3 regions of the Methylobacterium sp. 142-1Y genome follow, and region 2 is predicted to be linked to each of the others. Evidence: riboswitches for the same ligand, from Rfam matches in the RefSeq annotation. Region 2 holds a riboswitch; each other region holds the start of a gene.
What was found. A riboswitch is a leader RNA that binds a small molecule or an ion and turns the genes downstream of it on or off. The one in region 2 is predicted to bind thiamine pyrophosphate.
Positions count from the first base shown of each region.

Region 1: another riboswitch for thiamine pyrophosphate. It lies ahead of thiC (phosphomethylpyrimidine synthase ThiC); the one in region 2 lies ahead of thiO (glycine oxidase ThiO).
Region 3: another riboswitch for thiamine pyrophosphate. It lies ahead of AC3AOF_RS00475 (LuxE/PaaK family acyltransferase); the one in region 2 lies ahead of thiO (glycine oxidase ThiO).

Region 1 covers NZ_CM173224.1:1,488,310-1,493,690, forward strand. Annotated here, with positions in the region: gene AC3AOF_RS06955 (methyl-accepting chemotaxis protein) at 1-1,080, opposite strand, end outside; gene AC3AOF_RS06960 (hypothetical protein) at 1,077-1,418, opposite strand; gene AC3AOF_RS06965 (acyltransferase family protein) at 1,647-2,798, opposite strand; gene AC3AOF_RS06970 (restriction endonuclease) at 2,927-3,301, opposite strand; TPP riboswitch at 3,453-3,564, shown strand; gene thiC (phosphomethylpyrimidine synthase ThiC) at 3,623-5,381, shown strand, end outside.
Region 2 covers NZ_CM173224.1:950,596-955,976, reverse strand. Annotated here, with positions in the region: gene rpoD (RNA polymerase sigma factor RpoD) at 1-614, shown strand, start outside; gene AC3AOF_RS04490 (DUF2798 domain-containing protein) at 672-920, opposite strand; gene AC3AOF_RS04485 (adenylate/guanylate cyclase domain-containing protein) at 1,175-2,422, shown strand; TPP riboswitch at 2,464-2,597, shown strand; gene thiO (glycine oxidase ThiO) at 2,663-3,859, shown strand; gene thiS (sulfur carrier protein ThiS) at 3,856-4,068, shown strand; gene AC3AOF_RS04470 (GIY-YIG nuclease family protein) at 4,311-4,712, shown strand; gene thiG (thiazole synthase) at 4,754-5,381, shown strand, end outside.
Region 3 covers NZ_CM173224.1:88,821-94,201, forward strand. Annotated here, with positions in the region: gene AC3AOF_RS00455 (ABC transporter substrate-binding protein) at 1-87, opposite strand, end outside; gene AC3AOF_RS00460 (ABC transporter permease) at 94-843, opposite strand; gene AC3AOF_RS00465 (ABC transporter ATP-binding protein) at 840-1,616, opposite strand; gene AC3AOF_RS00470 (acyl-CoA reductase) at 1,606-3,060, opposite strand; gene AC3AOF_RS00475 (LuxE/PaaK family acyltransferase) at 3,057-4,133, opposite strand; TPP riboswitch at 4,233-4,330, opposite strand; gene AC3AOF_RS00480 (AmpG family muropeptide MFS transporter) at 4,436-5,381, opposite strand, start outside.

The DNA.
Region 1 (5,381 bases), 540 kb from region 2:
CTCGGCGGCCACCACCGCGAAGCCGCGGCCGGCCGCGCCCGCCCGGGCCGCCTCGATGGTGGCGTTCAGCGCCAGCAGGTTGGTCTGGTCGGCGACGCCCGAGATCAGGCTCACCACGTCGCCGATCCGCGAGGCGGCCTCGCTCAGCTCGCCGACGAGCGCAGCGGTGCGGTCGGCCTCCGTGACCGCGGCGCGGGCGAGGCCGGCGGATTCGCCGACCTGCTGGCCGACCTCGCGCACCGAGGCGCCGAGCTCCTCCGTCGCCGCCGCGACGGCACCGACATCGCCGGCCGCCTGGCCCGCGGCGGCCTCGGCCTCTGCCGAGCGCGCGGCGGCGCTGCCCGCCTTCTGCGACATCGCATGCGCCGTCGCCTGCAATTCGCCCGCCGCTGCCGCGACCTCGCCGACGATGCCGCCCACCGCCGCCTCGAACGCCGCCGCCATCCGCATCACGCTCTCGCGCCGATCGTGCTCGGCCGCCTCGCGGGCGGTCTCGCCCTGCCGCTCGAGGTCGCGCAGGCGCGCCATCTGGCTTTGCGCCTCGCGCTCGGATCGCGCCAGCCCCGCCAGCGTCCCGGACACGGTGCGGCAGATCCAGGCCAGCATCGCCGCCTCGATCGTCAGGATCCCGGCATGGAGCAGCACCCTTTGCAGGCTCGCTCCCGTGGGGAAGACGGCGCCGGGCAGGACGAGGTTGAGGACGAGGTGGTGCAGGGCCGTGGCAGCCGTGGCCGCCAGGATCACCCGCCAGTCGCACCAGCCGGCGAGCACCGCCAGGCAGGCGAAGAAGTACATGTGCAGGTCGATCTGCCAGGGATGGCCGGCGCTGGCGTAGAGCAGTACGGCCGCCATGCCGACGAGCGCCAAAGCGGTGGCGATCCGGGTCCGGAGCCCGGTGGGGTCGCGCCACCACGACAGGGTGGCGAGGGTGGCAAGCAGGGTCGCGGCGCCGGCCGGCGCCAGCGTACCACCCTCGCCGGGCAGGAGCGGTATCACCGCCGCGACCGGGACGTGGGCCCAGAGCAGGCCGATCAGGATGCGGGCGTAGGAACGGCGGAGATCGTCGGCGTCGGTCATCATCGGGCAGCGCTCGGTGACGGAGAAGAAGCGTCTTGTGGGTCAGGTCCCGGGCCGCAGCCGCCGGCGACGACCGGGTCGAGCACCAGCCACGCCCCGGCGCCGTAGAGGCGTCCGACGAAGCCCGCCTCGCTCGACCGCGCCACGACGAGGCCGGCCGCGCCCGTCCGCACCAGCACGCCGCCCGCCGCCGCCACGATGCCGGCCGCCTCGGCGATGCCGCTGCCGGGCCGGCCGAGCACGGCCACCGCCTCGGAGCGTGGCACGGCGACGACGAGGAGTGGCGCAAGCAGGAGCAGCAACAGGCCGGCGCCGTCCCGGAGGCGGAAACACGCTTCCATCTGGGTCCGCCCCGGTTCCATGACCTTGGCGGAATCTGTGCGGAAATCGCTGATGATCGGTAAAGACTTGCGACCATTGCGCCGCAGCCCGTCCGGCTAACCGTAAGTCAGGACGTGAGGGAAGACATGCCCTGCGCCCGCCGGGCTGTGAAACGGCGCCCCTTGCGGGAGCGCCGTCGCCGAGCCGAAGACTCGTGGAAGAAGACTCGTGAACGGAGATCCGCGGGATCAGGTCGCGCGAGCGGAGGCGAGGCCCGGTGCCGGGGTGGCGCGCTCCTCGCCGACGAGGTGGAAGGCGGCGGGCCGGCGGAACAGGAACCGGGCCGGGGTGTGGCGGACCAACCGCTCGATCCCGAGGGGCACGGCCACCGCGGTCGCGGTGACGAGGAGCGAGACGACCCCGACATCCGCGATGATCCCGCTCTTCACCAGCACCGTGCGCAACCCCGCCATCGGCAGGAAGAAGGCGAGGTAGATCACGATCGAGCGCTCGCCGCAGGCGCGCAGCATCGCCGTGACGGGGCCGCCGGCCCGGGTCAGCAGGGCGGCCGCGCTCACGATAGCGAGCGCGCCGGCGGCTCCCAGCACCAGGCTCACCCCCGGCAGGCCGGCCAGGTTCGGATGAGACGGGAAGCCGGTCGGCGTGAAGACCAGCGCCCCCTCGATCCCCGCCCAGGCGGCGAGGCCGACGAGCGCGAGGCCCGACCGCGCCCGCACCCAGTCGGCCAGCGCGAAGATGCGGGCCGCGAAGAGATAGCCGGCGACGAAGTAGACGAAGCGGGCGCAGAACTCGTCGATGAGGGTCGAGCCGGTATGGACCGGGGCCAGTTGCAGCAGGGCGGCGCCGATCAGCAGCACCGGGCCGGGCACCCCGCGCAGCAGCTTCACGGCGACCGAGAACACCGCCAGCAGGTAGATGAACCAGAGCGTCGAATAGGGTTCGATCAGGCCGTAGGCGAGATGGGCGAGGAACGCGCCCGGGCCCGCCCCCTCGGTGATCTGGCCGTACTTCACCGCCGATTGGAGCACCATCCACAGCAGGTAGAAATAGGCGAAGTGGACGATGCGCCGGTCGGAAAAGAGGCGCCAGTCGCGATCGACCACGCGGCCGACGAACAGGCCCGACAGAAGGAAGAAATCGGGAATCCGGAACGGTTTGGCGAATTCCACGACGTGGTGCATGAAACCCTCGCCCCCCATCGCCTCGCCGACCCCGAGGGTGGAGTGCATCATCACCACCAGGATGATGCAGATGCCCTTGGCGACGTCGACCCAGGCGAGGCGCCCCGTCTCCGGCGCGGCGTGCGGGCGGACCGGCGGGCGGACCGGATCGTCCGGCCGGACCGAGAGGGCGGGTTCGGTGTTGGGACGGGCGGACATCGGGCGTCTCCACGAGGACGGCCCCGAGGCTCGCAGGGAGACGTAAAGATCGGAGCCGGACCGGCCGGTCGAATCGCGCGAAGAATCGTCGGGATCGATTCACCCTGCTGACGAGGACCCGGCGTCTCTCAACGAAAGCTCCGCTTGGTCTCCCGCCGCGTCCGGGTCATCCGCGTCGCGGTGTGGAAATCGTCCGGCTTGCCGCGCACCCAGGCGAGGAAGCGGGCGATCTCCGGCTCGGCCCGCAGGCTCTCGACGTCGCTGAGGCGACGCGCCAGCTCGGCCTCGCTGTGGCGGGCATGGATCGCGGAGTGGCAGATCTGGTGCAGCTGCACCGTCTCGCCATGGGTGCCGCCCTTGAGCTTCGGCGTCAGGTGGTGCCGGCTCTGGCGGGCGCCGGGCGGGATCGGCCGCTCGCAGAGCGGGCAGATCACCGGGTTGCGGGCGCCCGGGCCGTGCGTGGAGGGATCGTCGTCGCGCCAGCGCCGGTCACGGCGTCCCAAGGCCAACTCCTGAAAGACGGGGAAGTCCCCCGTATCTGGGGCGCCGGCTGGGCGGGGTTCAAGGCCGCGCAACCGCCACCGCGGCCGCCGGGATGCCGCAGCGTTCCTTCAACCCGCGATTGACAAACCCCACCCGCCGCCGGACAGTGGTGCCGTTACCGAGGGGGGCCCCGCCGGCAGGGGCTGAGATTGGACGAGCGTGCGTCCTGACCCTTGAACCTGATCCGGTTCGTACCGGCGGAGGGACGGGAACCTGCCATGATCGACGTTGCCCGTGCGTCCTCGCGCCCCGAGGCCGGATCGTCTCCCCCGGAGAGATCCATGAACGCACCGATCCTCGCCAAAGATCTTCCAACGAGCGTCACCACCGGGCCGATCACCGGCTCGGCGAAGGTCTATGCGTCGCCCAGGGACCGCCCCGACTTGGCGGTGCCCTATCGCGAGATCGTCCTGACCGATCCGTGCGAGGCGCCCGTGCGGGTCTACGATCCCTCCGGGCCCTATACCGAGACGGGCGCCCGCATCGACCTGCAATCCGGCCTGCCCGAGATCCGCGCCCCCTGGATCGAGACGCGCGGCTATGCGGCGGTGGCGCCCCGGGCGGTGAAGCCCGAGGATAACGGCTTCGTGGCCGAGGACAGGCTGGTGGCGCCGTGCCCGGCCGCCCGCACGATCCGCCGGGGCGGCCCGGGCCAGAGGGTCACCCAGTACGAGTTCGCGCGGGCCGGGATCGTCACCGACGAGATGATCTACGTCGCCCATCGTGAAAACCTGTGCCGCGAGGCGATGCTGGCGCAGGCCGAGGGCGCGCTCGCCGACGGCGAGAGTTTCGGGGCGGCGATCCCGCCCTTCATCACGCCGGACTTCGTGCGCGACGAGGTGGCGCGCGGGCGGGCGATCATCCCGGCCAACATCAACCACACCGAACTCGAGCCGATGGCGATCGGCCGCAACTTCCTCGTCAAGATCAACGCCAATATCGGCAACTCGGCCGTCACCTCCTCGGCGGCCGACGAGGTCGAGAAGATGGTGTGGGCGATCCGCTGGGGCGCCGACACCGTCATGGACCTGTCGACGGGGCGCAACATCCACAACATCCGCGGCTGGATCCTGCGCAACGCGCCCGTGCCGATCGGCACGGTGCCGATCTACCAGGCGCTGGAGAAGGTCGGCGGCGACCCGCTCAAGCTCGACTGGGAGGTGTTCAAGGATACCCTGATCGAGCAGGCCGAGCAGGGGGTGGATTACTTCACCATCCATGCCGGCGTGCGCCTCGCCCATGTGCCGCTCACCGCGCGGCGGGTCACCGGCATCGTCTCGCGCGGCGGCTCGATCATGGCGCGCTGGTGCCTCGCCGGGCACCGGGAATCGTTCCTCTACGAGCGCTTCGAGGAGATCTGCGACATCTGCCGCGCGTACGACGTGTCGTTCTCCCTCGGCGACGGCCTGCGCCCGGGCTCGATCGCGGACGCCAACGACGCGGCGCAATTCGCCGAGCTGGAGACCCTGGGCGAACTGACCAAGATCGCCCATGCCAAGGGCTGCCAGGTGATGATCGAGGGCCCCGGCCACGTGCCGATGCACAAGATCAAGGTCAACATGGAGAAGCAGCTCGCCGAGTGCGGCGAGGCGCCGTTCTACACGCTCGGCCCGCTCACCACCGACGTGGCGCCGGGCTACGACCACATCACGTCCGGCATCGGCGCGGCGATGATCGGCTGGTACGGCACGGCGATGCTCTGCTACGTGACCCCCAAGGAGCATCTCGGCCTGCCGAACCGCGACGACGTGAAGACCGGCGTCATCACCTACAAGATCGCCGCCCATGCCGCCGACCTCGCCAAGGGCCACCCGGCGGCGCAACTCAGGGACGACGCCCTGTCGCGGGCCCGGTTCGACTTCCGCTGGGAGGATCAGTTCAACCTCTCCCTCGATCCGGACACGGCGCGCGCCTACCACGACGAGACTCTGCCGAAGGACGCCCACAAGGTCGCGCATTTCTGCTCGATGTGCGGCCCGAAATTCTGCTCGATGAAGATCACCCAGGATCTGCGCGCCGACGTGCTCGCCATGGAGGCCG
Region 2 (5,381 bases):
TCGGCCTGATGAAGGCGGTCGACAAGTTCGAGTACCGCCGCGGCTACAAGTTCTCGACCTACGCGACCTGGTGGATCCGGCAGGCGATCACCCGCTCGATCGCCGACCAGGCCCGCACGATCCGCATCCCGGTCCACATGATCGAGACGATCAACAAGATCGTCCGGACCTCGCGCCAGATGCTGCACGAGATCGGCCGCGAGCCGACCCCGGAGGAACTGGCCGAGAAGCTGGCGATGCCGCTGGAAAAGGTGCGCAAGGTCCTCAAGATCGCCAAGGAGCCGATCTCGCTCGAAACCCCGATCGGCGACGAGGAGGATTCCCACCTCGGCGACTTCATTGAGGACAAGAACGTCGTCCTGCCGATCGACGCGGCGATCCAGTCGAACCTGCGCGAGACCACCACCCGGGTGCTCGCCTCGCTCACCCCCCGCGAGGAGCGCGTGCTGCGCATGCGCTTCGGCATCGGCATGAACACCGACCACACCCTGGAGGAGGTCGGCCAGCAATTCTCGGTGACCCGCGAGCGCATCCGCCAGATCGAGGCCAAGGCCCTGCGCAAGCTCAAGCATCCGAGCCGGTCGCGGAAGCTGCGGAGCTTCCTCGACAACTGAAGGCCCGATGATCGATCGAGGAAGGCCCGGGAGGCGACCGCCCCCGGGCCTTCTTCGTTACGGCGCCACGAGCCGCGCCACGGCGCGCCGCACCAGCGGCAGCACGAGCAGCAGGGTCGGGAAGGCGACGAGCCAGGAGACGCCCCAGGCCCGCGGCCAATGCCACAAGGCGTCGGGGGTCGGCCCGAGGCTGAGCAACGTCGCGATTGCCGAGACGATACACGTCATCATCACCGACAGCAGCAGGGCGGTGAGGAGCGGCGCGGCGGAGGCCGGCAAGCGGCGCGGAGCGGGAAAGGACAGCATGGCACGTCTTTCGGAACGGGCGATCGGCCCGGACGAGGCATTGCGCACCCGCCCGGCGAAAAACCGCCCGGGGAGTGCGTTGCCTGACGTGAGACGCTTACGGCCTGCCGGGATGGAGCCCGGCGACGACATCAGCCTTAGCAGGCGCGAAGTCGAGTGCCAAGGTCGAGTGCCAATCCGGCGGGCCGGTCGACCGCTGCCAAGCCTTACTCTCAAGCCTTGCCCTGGCAGGGCGCAGAGCCCATGTCAGAGCCATGTCCGACCAGCCTCGCCCCGCCCCCGCTCCGATGCCCACGGCCGCGGCGGACGGGTCGGAGGCGAGCGACATCCCGATCGGCCTGTTCCGCGATTGCGTGGCCCTGCGCGACTGGCTGCTCAGCGAAGGCGCGCGGCTGCCGGAATCCGGCGATCTCCTCGCCGGCATGGCCGAGCGGCTGAACGCGCTCGGCGTGCCGGTCGACCGGGCCACCACCGCCATCGACGCGCTGCACTCGGACTATTCCGGCGTCGGCCGGTTCTGGACCCGGGAGGACGGCGTCAGCTTCCGCCTCTTCCCGCACGGCGAGGTCACCGAGCAGGCGCTCGCCCGCAGCCCCTTCGCCCATGTCTACGGCACCGGCGAGTGGCTGATCCTCGACCTGCGCGAGACGCCGGACGACCGTTACAGCATCATCCCCGAACTCAAGGCGGCGGGCTACACCCATTACATCACCGTGCCGCTGTTCTTCACCAACGGGACCAAGAACGGCGTCACCTTCGCGACCCGGGATCCGCGCGGCTTCGGCGACGACGACCTGGCGATCATGCGATTCATCATCCCGACCCTGTCGGCGGTGATGGAGATGCGCGGCCTCAACGCCCGGCTCGACCACGTGCTGCGGGTCTATGTCGGCGACGGGCCGCACCAGGCGATCCTGGCCGGCTTCATCCGCCGCGGCCAGGTCGAGCGGATCCGCTCGGCGATCCTGTTTGCCGACATGCGCGGCTACACCCACCTCACCGACGCGCTCACCCCCGAGGCCTCGGTGGAATTGCTGAACACCTATTTCGACTGCCTCGTCCCGCCGATCGAGAGCGAGGGCGGCGAGGTGCTGAAATACATGGGCGACGGGCTTCTCGCGATCTTTCGCGAGAGCGGCGACGATCTCGGCGGCGCGGCGCAAGGCGCGCTCTCGGCCGCGCAAGCCGCACTCCGCCGGGTCGAGGAGGCCAACCGCGCCGGGCGCTTCCCGACCCGCATCGAGATCGGCATCGCGCTCCACCACGGCGAGGCGGCCTACGGCAATGTCGGCTCCGGCGCGCGGCTCGACTTCACGGTGATCGGCCGCGACGTGAACCTCGCCAGCCGGCTTGCCAAGCTCAACAAGGTCCTGTCCGAACCGCTCCTGATGTCGAAGCCCTTCGTCGACTTCCTGTGGGGCGATCCGGAACTCCTCGGCACCCACCCCCTCGACGGCATCGCCGAGGAGATGGCGATCTATCGTCCGGGGAAAGGGGCCTGACCGAAGGCGGTTGACGAACACGAGCCGGCTCGCCACATTCCGGCCGTTCCAGGGAGATCCCCGGCAAGGGGCTGAGACACCGCTGGACCTGTGGCCCCTCTGGCCCGGTCGGCGCGGAAATCCTTCGAACCTGATCCGGCTCATACCGGCGTAGGGATTGGACAGGTCCGTCAGGACCGCGCGCGCATCATCCGGCAATCGGGCGCCGTCCACTCTCTTCGGGCCACCGTGGAGACGAGGGTGCACGCGCAGACGATCGGACGGCGAGGCGGATCGTCCGAGACCCAAGACATCGACCGGCTGCCGGACCGCGCGGACGTGGCGGTGATCGGCGCCGGGCTGATCGGCCTGTCGATCGCGTGGCGTCTGGCGTGTGCCGGTCTCGCCGTCGCGGTGATCGAGCGGGGCAGGGCTGGCGACGGCGCCAGCCTCGCGGCCACCGGTATGCTGGCGGCCGCGGCCGAGCACGAGCCGGGCGGCGAGATCCTGTCGCCGCTCTGCCTCGAGAGCCAGCGCCTCTGGCATCCCTTTCGCGATGAGCTGGAAGCCGAATCCGGCCTGACCATCGATTACCGCCGCGAGGGCACCCTCGTCATCGCGCTGGGCCGCGACGAGGTCGAGCGCTTGCGCTTCCGCCACGACCTGCAGCGCCGCGACCACCTCGCCGTCGAGTGGTTGTCCGGACCGGCGGTGCGCACCCGCGAGCCGGGCCTGCGCCCCACCGTCACCGCCGGCCTGTTCTGTCCCGACGACCACCAGGTCGATCCCGCCCGGGTGATGGCCGCCTTGCGCCAGGCGTTTCGCAGAGCCGGCGGCCGGCTGATCGAGGAGACCGCCGTCACCGCGCTCGCCCGCGAGGCCGGCCGGGTCACCGGCATCGAGACGAAAGCGGGTTCCCTGCGCGCCGGTACCGTCGTGCTCGCCTCCGGCGCCTGGGCCGGGGAGGGGAGCCTGGTGCCGGATCTCGCGCTCCCGGTGCGCCCGCTCAAGGGTCAGTCGATGGCGCTCCAGATGACGCCGCGCAGCGGCTCCCTCGCGCATGTGGTCTGGACCGAGCAGGTCCACATGGCGCCGAAGGGCGACGGTTCGCTCATCGTCGGCGCCACCGTGGAGGAGACCGGTTTCGACCCGCACCTCACCGCCGGTGGTGTCTTCGCCCTGCTGGAGGGCGCCCGCCGTGCCTTGCCGGGGGTGGAGGAGATGCAGGTTTCAGGCATCTGGAGCGGCTTTCGCCCGACCTCCGACGACGACGCCCCGATCCTCGGCGAGGCCCTGCCCGGCCTGGTGCTCGCTGCCGGCCACCACCGTAACGGCTACCTCCTGGCGCCTGTCACTGCCGAGGCCGTCTCCACCCTGATCCTGCGCGGCGAGACGCTGCCGGTGGCCGCTCCCTTCGGCCTCGCCCGGTTCGCGCGTGCTTCCGGAGTCCCAGCATGAAGCTCCTCGTGAACGGCGAGCCCCGCGACAGCGAGGCCGCCACCCTCGACGCCCTCTGGCGCGCGGAGACCGCCGATCTCGACCTGCCTGGCCCCCAGGGCTTCGCCATCGCGCTGAACGGCGCGGTGGTGCGCCAGCGCGACTGGGCGGGCACGGCGCTCTCGGAGAACGATCGCGTCGAGATCGTGCGCGCCATGCAGGGCGGGTAGTGAGTGTGAGGTCGTTCGATGGGGTTGCGCGATACCACCGACTTTTCCTTCATCCCACCCACGAACCTCATCCTGAGGTGTCAGTCGATCGAAGATCGACTGACCTCGAAGGAGGGCTCCAGCGATCGCTGCGATCCCTGGAGCCCTCCTTCGAGGCTCACTTCGTTCGCACCTCAGGATGAGGTTGTGTGTTGGATTGCAGGTATCCCTTGAAACGGATCAGTCGGCGGAGACCATTCTTCATGAACGCCTTCGTCTACATGCTTCGATGCGCCGACGGCAGCTACTACGTCGGCTCGGCACGCGGTGAGACCCTCGACAAGCGTCTCGGCGAGCACCAGGACGGCACCTATCCCGGTTATACGCGCGAGCGCCGACCCGTGACACTCGTCTATGCCGAAATGTTCGAGCGCATCACGGACGCGATCGCGATGGAGCGGCGAGTCAAAGGCTGGGGACGTGCAAAGAAGGAAGCACTGATCCGAAGTGATTGGGGTCGCCTCAAGCATCTGTCCAGACGGCATTGCGTGCAGGAGAAGCTCATTCGCGAAAATAGTGATGTGCGGGGCTTCTCGACAGAACTCGAAAATGTTGTCGAATCCAAATCGCGACCTCAGGATGAGGTCGCGGGTGGGAATCGGTGAAGCGACGGAACTAACTTTTTCAGACACGCTGAGGAATTTCCATGACCGACACCCCCGACGATCCCTTCGTCATCGCCGGCACGACCCTGTCCTCCCGCCTCCTCATCGGCACCGCCGGCTATCCGACGCAGGCCATCATGAGCGAGGCGGTGCGGGCGAGCGCGGCCGAGGTGGTGACGGTCTCGATCCGCCGCATCTCGCTCCACGGCCACGGCTCCGACACCGTGGCGCGTCTCAAAGGGGCGCGCTTCCTGCCCAACACCGCCGGCTGCGAGACCGCCCGCGATGCCGTGATGACGGCGGAACTCGCCCGCGAGGCGCTCGGCACCAGCTGGATCAAGGTCGAGGTGATCGGCGACCGCGAGACGCTCTATCCCGACGTCGTCGAGACGATCGAGGCCACCCGCCAGCTGGTCGAATCCGGCTTCACGGTGCTGCCCTATTGCAACGACGACCCGGTCGTGTGCAGCCGGCTCGCCGATCTCGGCGCCGCCGCCGTGATGCCGATGGGCTCGCTCATCGGTTCCGGGATGGGGGTCGCCAATCCGGCCAATCTCGAACTGATCTGCCGCCGCTCGCCCGTGCCGGTGATCGTCGATGCCGGTATCGGCACCGCCTCGGACGCGGTGATCGCGATGGAACTCGGGGCTGCCGCGGTGCTCCTCAACA
Region 3 (5,381 bases), 860 kb from region 2:
GACGGTGACTTTATCCAGGGTCTGTGCCAGGGCCGGGGAGCCGAGCCAGGCGAGGGCGAGGACGAGGAGCAGGCGTAAGGCGGGCATGAATGGTCAGTCTCTCGCGTAACGGCGCAGAATCAGGGACTCAAACCCCCGGGCAGCCTCGTAGACGACCATGCCGAGGGCGGTGATGACCACGAACAGGGCCAGGATCAGGCTCGAATCCATCACGCTCTGGGCGGCGATGATCGAGGCGCCGAGGCCCTGGCGCCCGCCGACGAACTCGCCCACCACCGCGCCGACGAGCGCCAGCACGATGGCGACGCGGAAGCCTGCCAGGATCACCGGCAGAGCGGCGGGCAGCTTCAGGCGCAGGAGGGTCCGGGCGCGGCTCGCGCCGAGCATCCGGAACAGCTCGCGCTGGCCCGGCTCGACCTGGGCGAGGCCCGTGAGGGTGTTTTCGAAGAGCGGGAAGAAGCAGATCAGCGCGGTGATCACCACGGTCGGCGTCAGGCCGAAGCCGAACCACAGGATCAGCAGGGGACCGAGCGCCAGCTTCGGCACCAGCTGGCTCGCCAGCACGTAGGGGCGCAGCACCCGGTGCAGGCTCGGCCATTCCGACAGCAGGATGCCGGTGCCGAGGCCGAGAATCGTGCCGGCGAGGAGGCCTAAGCCCATCTCCGTCATGGTCACGCGCAGGTGCGGCCAGAGCCGGCCGGAGGCGATCTCGCCCCACAGGGTCTCGGCGACGGAGGAGGGCGCCGGCAGGACGAGGGGCGAGACGCGGCCGGAGCGGCACCACGCCTCCCAGGCGGTCAGCAGGGCCGCCAGCAGCAGGGCGGAGGCGAGCCGCGTCCTCACGCCGCCCGCCCGATCGCCGGTTTGGCCCGATCCATGACCGCGCGGAGCGACCGGCACACGGCCCCGAAGGCGGGATCGTAGCGGATGCCGGGCGGCCGGGGGCGGGGCAGCGGGACCGCATCCTCGTGGACGAGGCGTCCGGCCGCCATCACGCCGACCCGGTCGCCGAGATAGACGGCTTCACCGATGTCGTGGGTGACGAACAGAGCTGCGGTGCCGCGGGACGCGCAGAGGCGCAGGAGGTCGTCCTGCAACTCCTCGCGGGTGAGCGCGTCCAGCGCCGCGAAGGGCTCGTCGAGGAGGAGCAGGCCCGGCTCAGTCACCAGCGCGCGGGCGAGCGCCACCCGGCTCTGCTGCCCGCCCGACAGGGAACCGGGCCGGCGCCCGGCAAGATCCCCGAGGCCCATCGTGCCAAGGAGGTCGCGGGCCGCCTCGCGATCCGCGGCTTGCGGCCGGCGCTCGAGCGAGACCGGCAGGAGCACGTTGTCGAGGGCCGATAGCCAGGCGAGCAGGGTCGGGGCCTGGAACACGAAGCCGACGCCCGGCGCCGGGCCGCGCACAGGCTCCCCGCCGATCCGGACGAGGCCCGAATCCGGCGCGATCAGCCCGGCGGCGAGCTTGAGCAGGGTGGTCTTGCCGCAGCCGCTGCGGCCGAGCAGGCAGTGGATCGCCCCGCGGGGGATCGCCCAATCGACGCCCGCCACGGTCTCGGCGTCATCGCCGGGAAAGCGGTAGCGGATTCCGTCGAGGGCGAGATGGGCGTCAATCGGCATAGGGCGCGAAGCCTTCCGCCGCCGCCTCGGCGCCGCCTTCGATCTCCGTCATCGTCACGAGGTCGAGCAGGCTGAAGCGCCCGTCATGGTGCCAGCCGGCCTCCGGCGCCGTCATGCGGCCGATGGCCGAGATCCGGGTGACGCCGGCCCCGGCGAGGTCGTCGGCGAGCGCCATGAGCCGCGCGGGAGCGGCGGCGATTCCGGCGGTCTGGAGATAGGCGCGGTGGGGCGCCACCCGGGCCGGCACCTCCGCCAGATCGTCGACCGCCACCACGGCCACGCTGCGGTTGAGGCCGGACGGGCTCAGACCCACGGTGTCGTCGAGCAGGACGACGCTCCACGGATCGGCCGGATCGCCGAGAAGCGTCGCGCTCCCGTCGAGGGCCCGCATCTCGTGGGCGTTGCGCCAGCCTGCGAGGGCCGCCGCTTCGCCCGGGTCGAGCCGCCGGCGCGGATGGCGGCTCGCGAGCGCGGCGAGTTCGTGGGCGAGGTGGCGGGCGAACTCGTCCGGCGCGGTCGCGCCACCGCGCTCGACGAACAGCATCTGCGGCGCGTAGCAGCCCTGCTGCTCGTAGCGGACGATATCGTGGGCGGCGAGGCGGGCGAGCGGGCCGGCGCGGCGGCTGTCCAGGGCCTCCCGGGCGATCATGGCAAAGCCGATGCGGTGGCCATGCGGCAGGAACCGGGCGGTGACCGGCACCTTGGCGCGGAGCGCCGCCAGGGTGTCGTTGCCGCCATAGGCCATGACGCAGTCGGCCTGCGCGAGGAACGTCGCCTCGGGCCCGCCTTCGCCACCCTTCCACCAGGTGATCGCCAGGCACTCGCCGAGGTCCGGGTCGGCCTCGGCGATCGCTTGCGCGAACCAGCCGGCGGTCAGCGGCTCGGCGGAGGCGAGCTTGCCGACCGTGCCGGCCTTGACCAGCAACCCCGAGACGAGACTCCACAGCGGCAGGGCCGGGACGTTGCCGGCCCAGACATGGAGCAGCAGGTCCGGCCCCCGTGCCCGCACCAGCCCGCCCTTCACCGCCGGCTGGAACCCGTCGAGCACGGCCGGATTGGAGAAATCCTCCGCGAGGAAACGCAGCAATTGCGGCCGCCGGAAGGTCTTCAGGTAGCTCGTCAGCCCGAGCCGCACCGTCTCGCGGTCGTAGCCGGTGACGACCGGCAGCAGCGCCTCGGCCTTGCGGCGCAAAGGATGCGCGCGGTCGAGCAGGCAGGCGCTCGCCCGGTCGATGGCCGCGACGATCCGGGCGGTCTCCATCCGCCGCAAGGTCTCGCGGGCGCGGGCGCGGACATGGGCGCACAGGGTCTCGGCCTGATCCTCGGTCAGCTCCGGCAGCGCCACCGCGACGGTTTCGCCCCAGGCCCGGTGCTGGACGATGCGCCGGCCGATCGCCTCGGGACTGAGCCCCGGCAGGTACCCGGCTTCCTCGATCGTGCTCATCCCTGCGCGGCGGCCAGGAATTCGGCCACCGCGACCGAGCAGCCGCGCGACGCCGAGCCCTCGACCCGGCCGAGCAGCCGGAAGCCGCCGGGCACGATCACCCCGGCATCCTCGGTCAGGATCGCCGAGACGGAGTTGAAATGGGCGAGGTCGTGGTGGACCAGCACGCCGGTCTCGCCCTCAGGGACGTCGATGCCGGTGAGCGGATCGACGACGCGGCTGCGGATCCAGTGCGGGCCGGACTTCACCGGCGGGCAGGTCGCGTTGCCGTCGTCGTAGAACTGGGTGCTCAGCTCTGTCATGCCGTACATGTTGAGGCAGGCTTCGCGCGGCACGCCGAAAGCCGCCGACAGCCCGTCATAGAAGGCATCCGGCTCGATCTCCCGCGACTGGCCCTTGAAGCCGCCGGTATCGAACAAGAAACTCCCCGGCGGCAGGGCGAAGCGGCGGCCACGCTCCTTGAGCGCATCCATCACCGGCACGAAGGCATAGGTGGCGCCGAGCAGGGCATAGGGCTCGCCCGAGGCCTCGGCCTCCGCCAGCGCCGCCAGCAGCGCATCGAGGTCGAGCCCCGCGGGACCGACGAAGACCGCGCTGTCCGCCGTGCCGAACCGGTCCTTCGCCAGCGCGAGATAATGGGCCAGCGACGAATTGGGCAAAGCCGCCTCGTCCGGAAACAGGATGCCCATCCGAATCGTGTCTCGCCCGCGCATGATCCGGGCGGCGAAGCCCGCCAGCATCGAGGCGTCGTAGACCGCGAGCGTCGGGTGGTAGCTGCGGCCGCGTCCGCTCCCGGTCGTGCCGCTCGTCATGAACACCCGCTCGGCCGCGTCCGGCGGGGAGCAGCTCAGGGTCAGGTCCTTGAACGCCTTGATCGGTACCGCCGGGATGTCGCGCCAGCGCCGCACGGTGAGCGGCGTGCGCCCGCGCTGCTGCGTGAAGCGGCGATAGGGCGCGTTGTGGGCGAACTGGTAGGCGAAGAGCCGCAACGCCAGCGCCTCGAACTCCGCCTCGCTCGCGCCCGGCCGTCCGATGAAGTCGAGCAGGGCCTCGACGATCTCCGCTTGCGACATCACGGCCACCTCGCGCCCATCCCGGGCGAGGGCCAGACCGAGCGGAGATCATGCGCGAAAAGACGGCAGGTTCGGCCTTTGCGCCGCGCCGGTCCCGCATCCCTACGCCGGCATGACCCGGATCAGGTTCATAGGGTCACCGCGGCGCCCGGACGAACCGGACCGGCGGAATCTCAGCCTCCTCGCGAGGCTCCCCTGGGAGCCGGGGAGAGTGGGGGGAGTGGGGCTACGTGTCAAGCAGGGCGCGCCGGTCCTTCGTCCGGCGCGAGGGATCGCCCGGTACCGCTCGACCCCCGGACCGGTCAGGTCGTCGCCGGCGCCTCGTCGGAGATCCCGACCTTGGCCCAGACATAGACGGCGAGCAAAGCCACTGGCACGCCGATGAGCGAGGTCAGGACGAAGAACCAGGGAAACCCCGTCCGCTCGACGATGAAGCCGGAAAATCCCGCCAGCACGCTGCCCGGAAAGGCGCAGAGCGAGGTCAGGAGCCCGAACTGGCTCGCCGCGTGCCGGGTCGAGGCGAGCGTCGACATGTAGGTGATGAGCACCACCGACGCGAAGGCATAGGCGAAGCCGTCGATGCCGACGGTGACCGCGAAGGTCCAGAAGGCCCGGCCGCCGTCGCCGCCATGCGCCGCCAGGTAGGCGAGGCTCAAGTGCGAGGCCGAGGCGGCGATGGTGCCGACGAGGAGGCTCGTCAGCATGCCGATCCGCGGGATCAGGGCCCCGGCCAGGAAGGTGCCGCCGAGCCCGATCCAGAAGCCGAACAGCTTGGTGACGGTGGCGATGTCGGTGTTGGTGAAGCCCTGGTGCTTGAACAGCGGCACCGCCATCGCGGTCGCGATGTAGCCCGGCATGCGAAAGCCCGCCACGAGCAGCAGGATCGCCGGCGCCATCGGGCCGAGGCGGCGCAGGAGGTCGGCGATCGGCTCCCAGATCGTGTCGAGGAGGCCGGCGCGGGGCGCGTGGGGCACCTGGTCGGAGGGCGGCTCGGGCGCGAGGACGGCCGCCGCCATGCCGACCAGCATCAGGGCTCCCATGGCGAGGTAGGCCCCGCGCCAGCCGATCCGGTCGGCCAGCAGCAGCGCGCCGGCGCCTGCCGCGAGATTGCCGATCCGCCAGCCGATCTCGGTCCAGGACGACAGCACGGCCTGCTTCTCGGGCGGCCGCACGCTGGTGATGCGCCAGCCGTCGATGACGAGGTCGAGGGTCGCGCCGGCAAAGCCCAAGGCCACCGAGAACGCGATC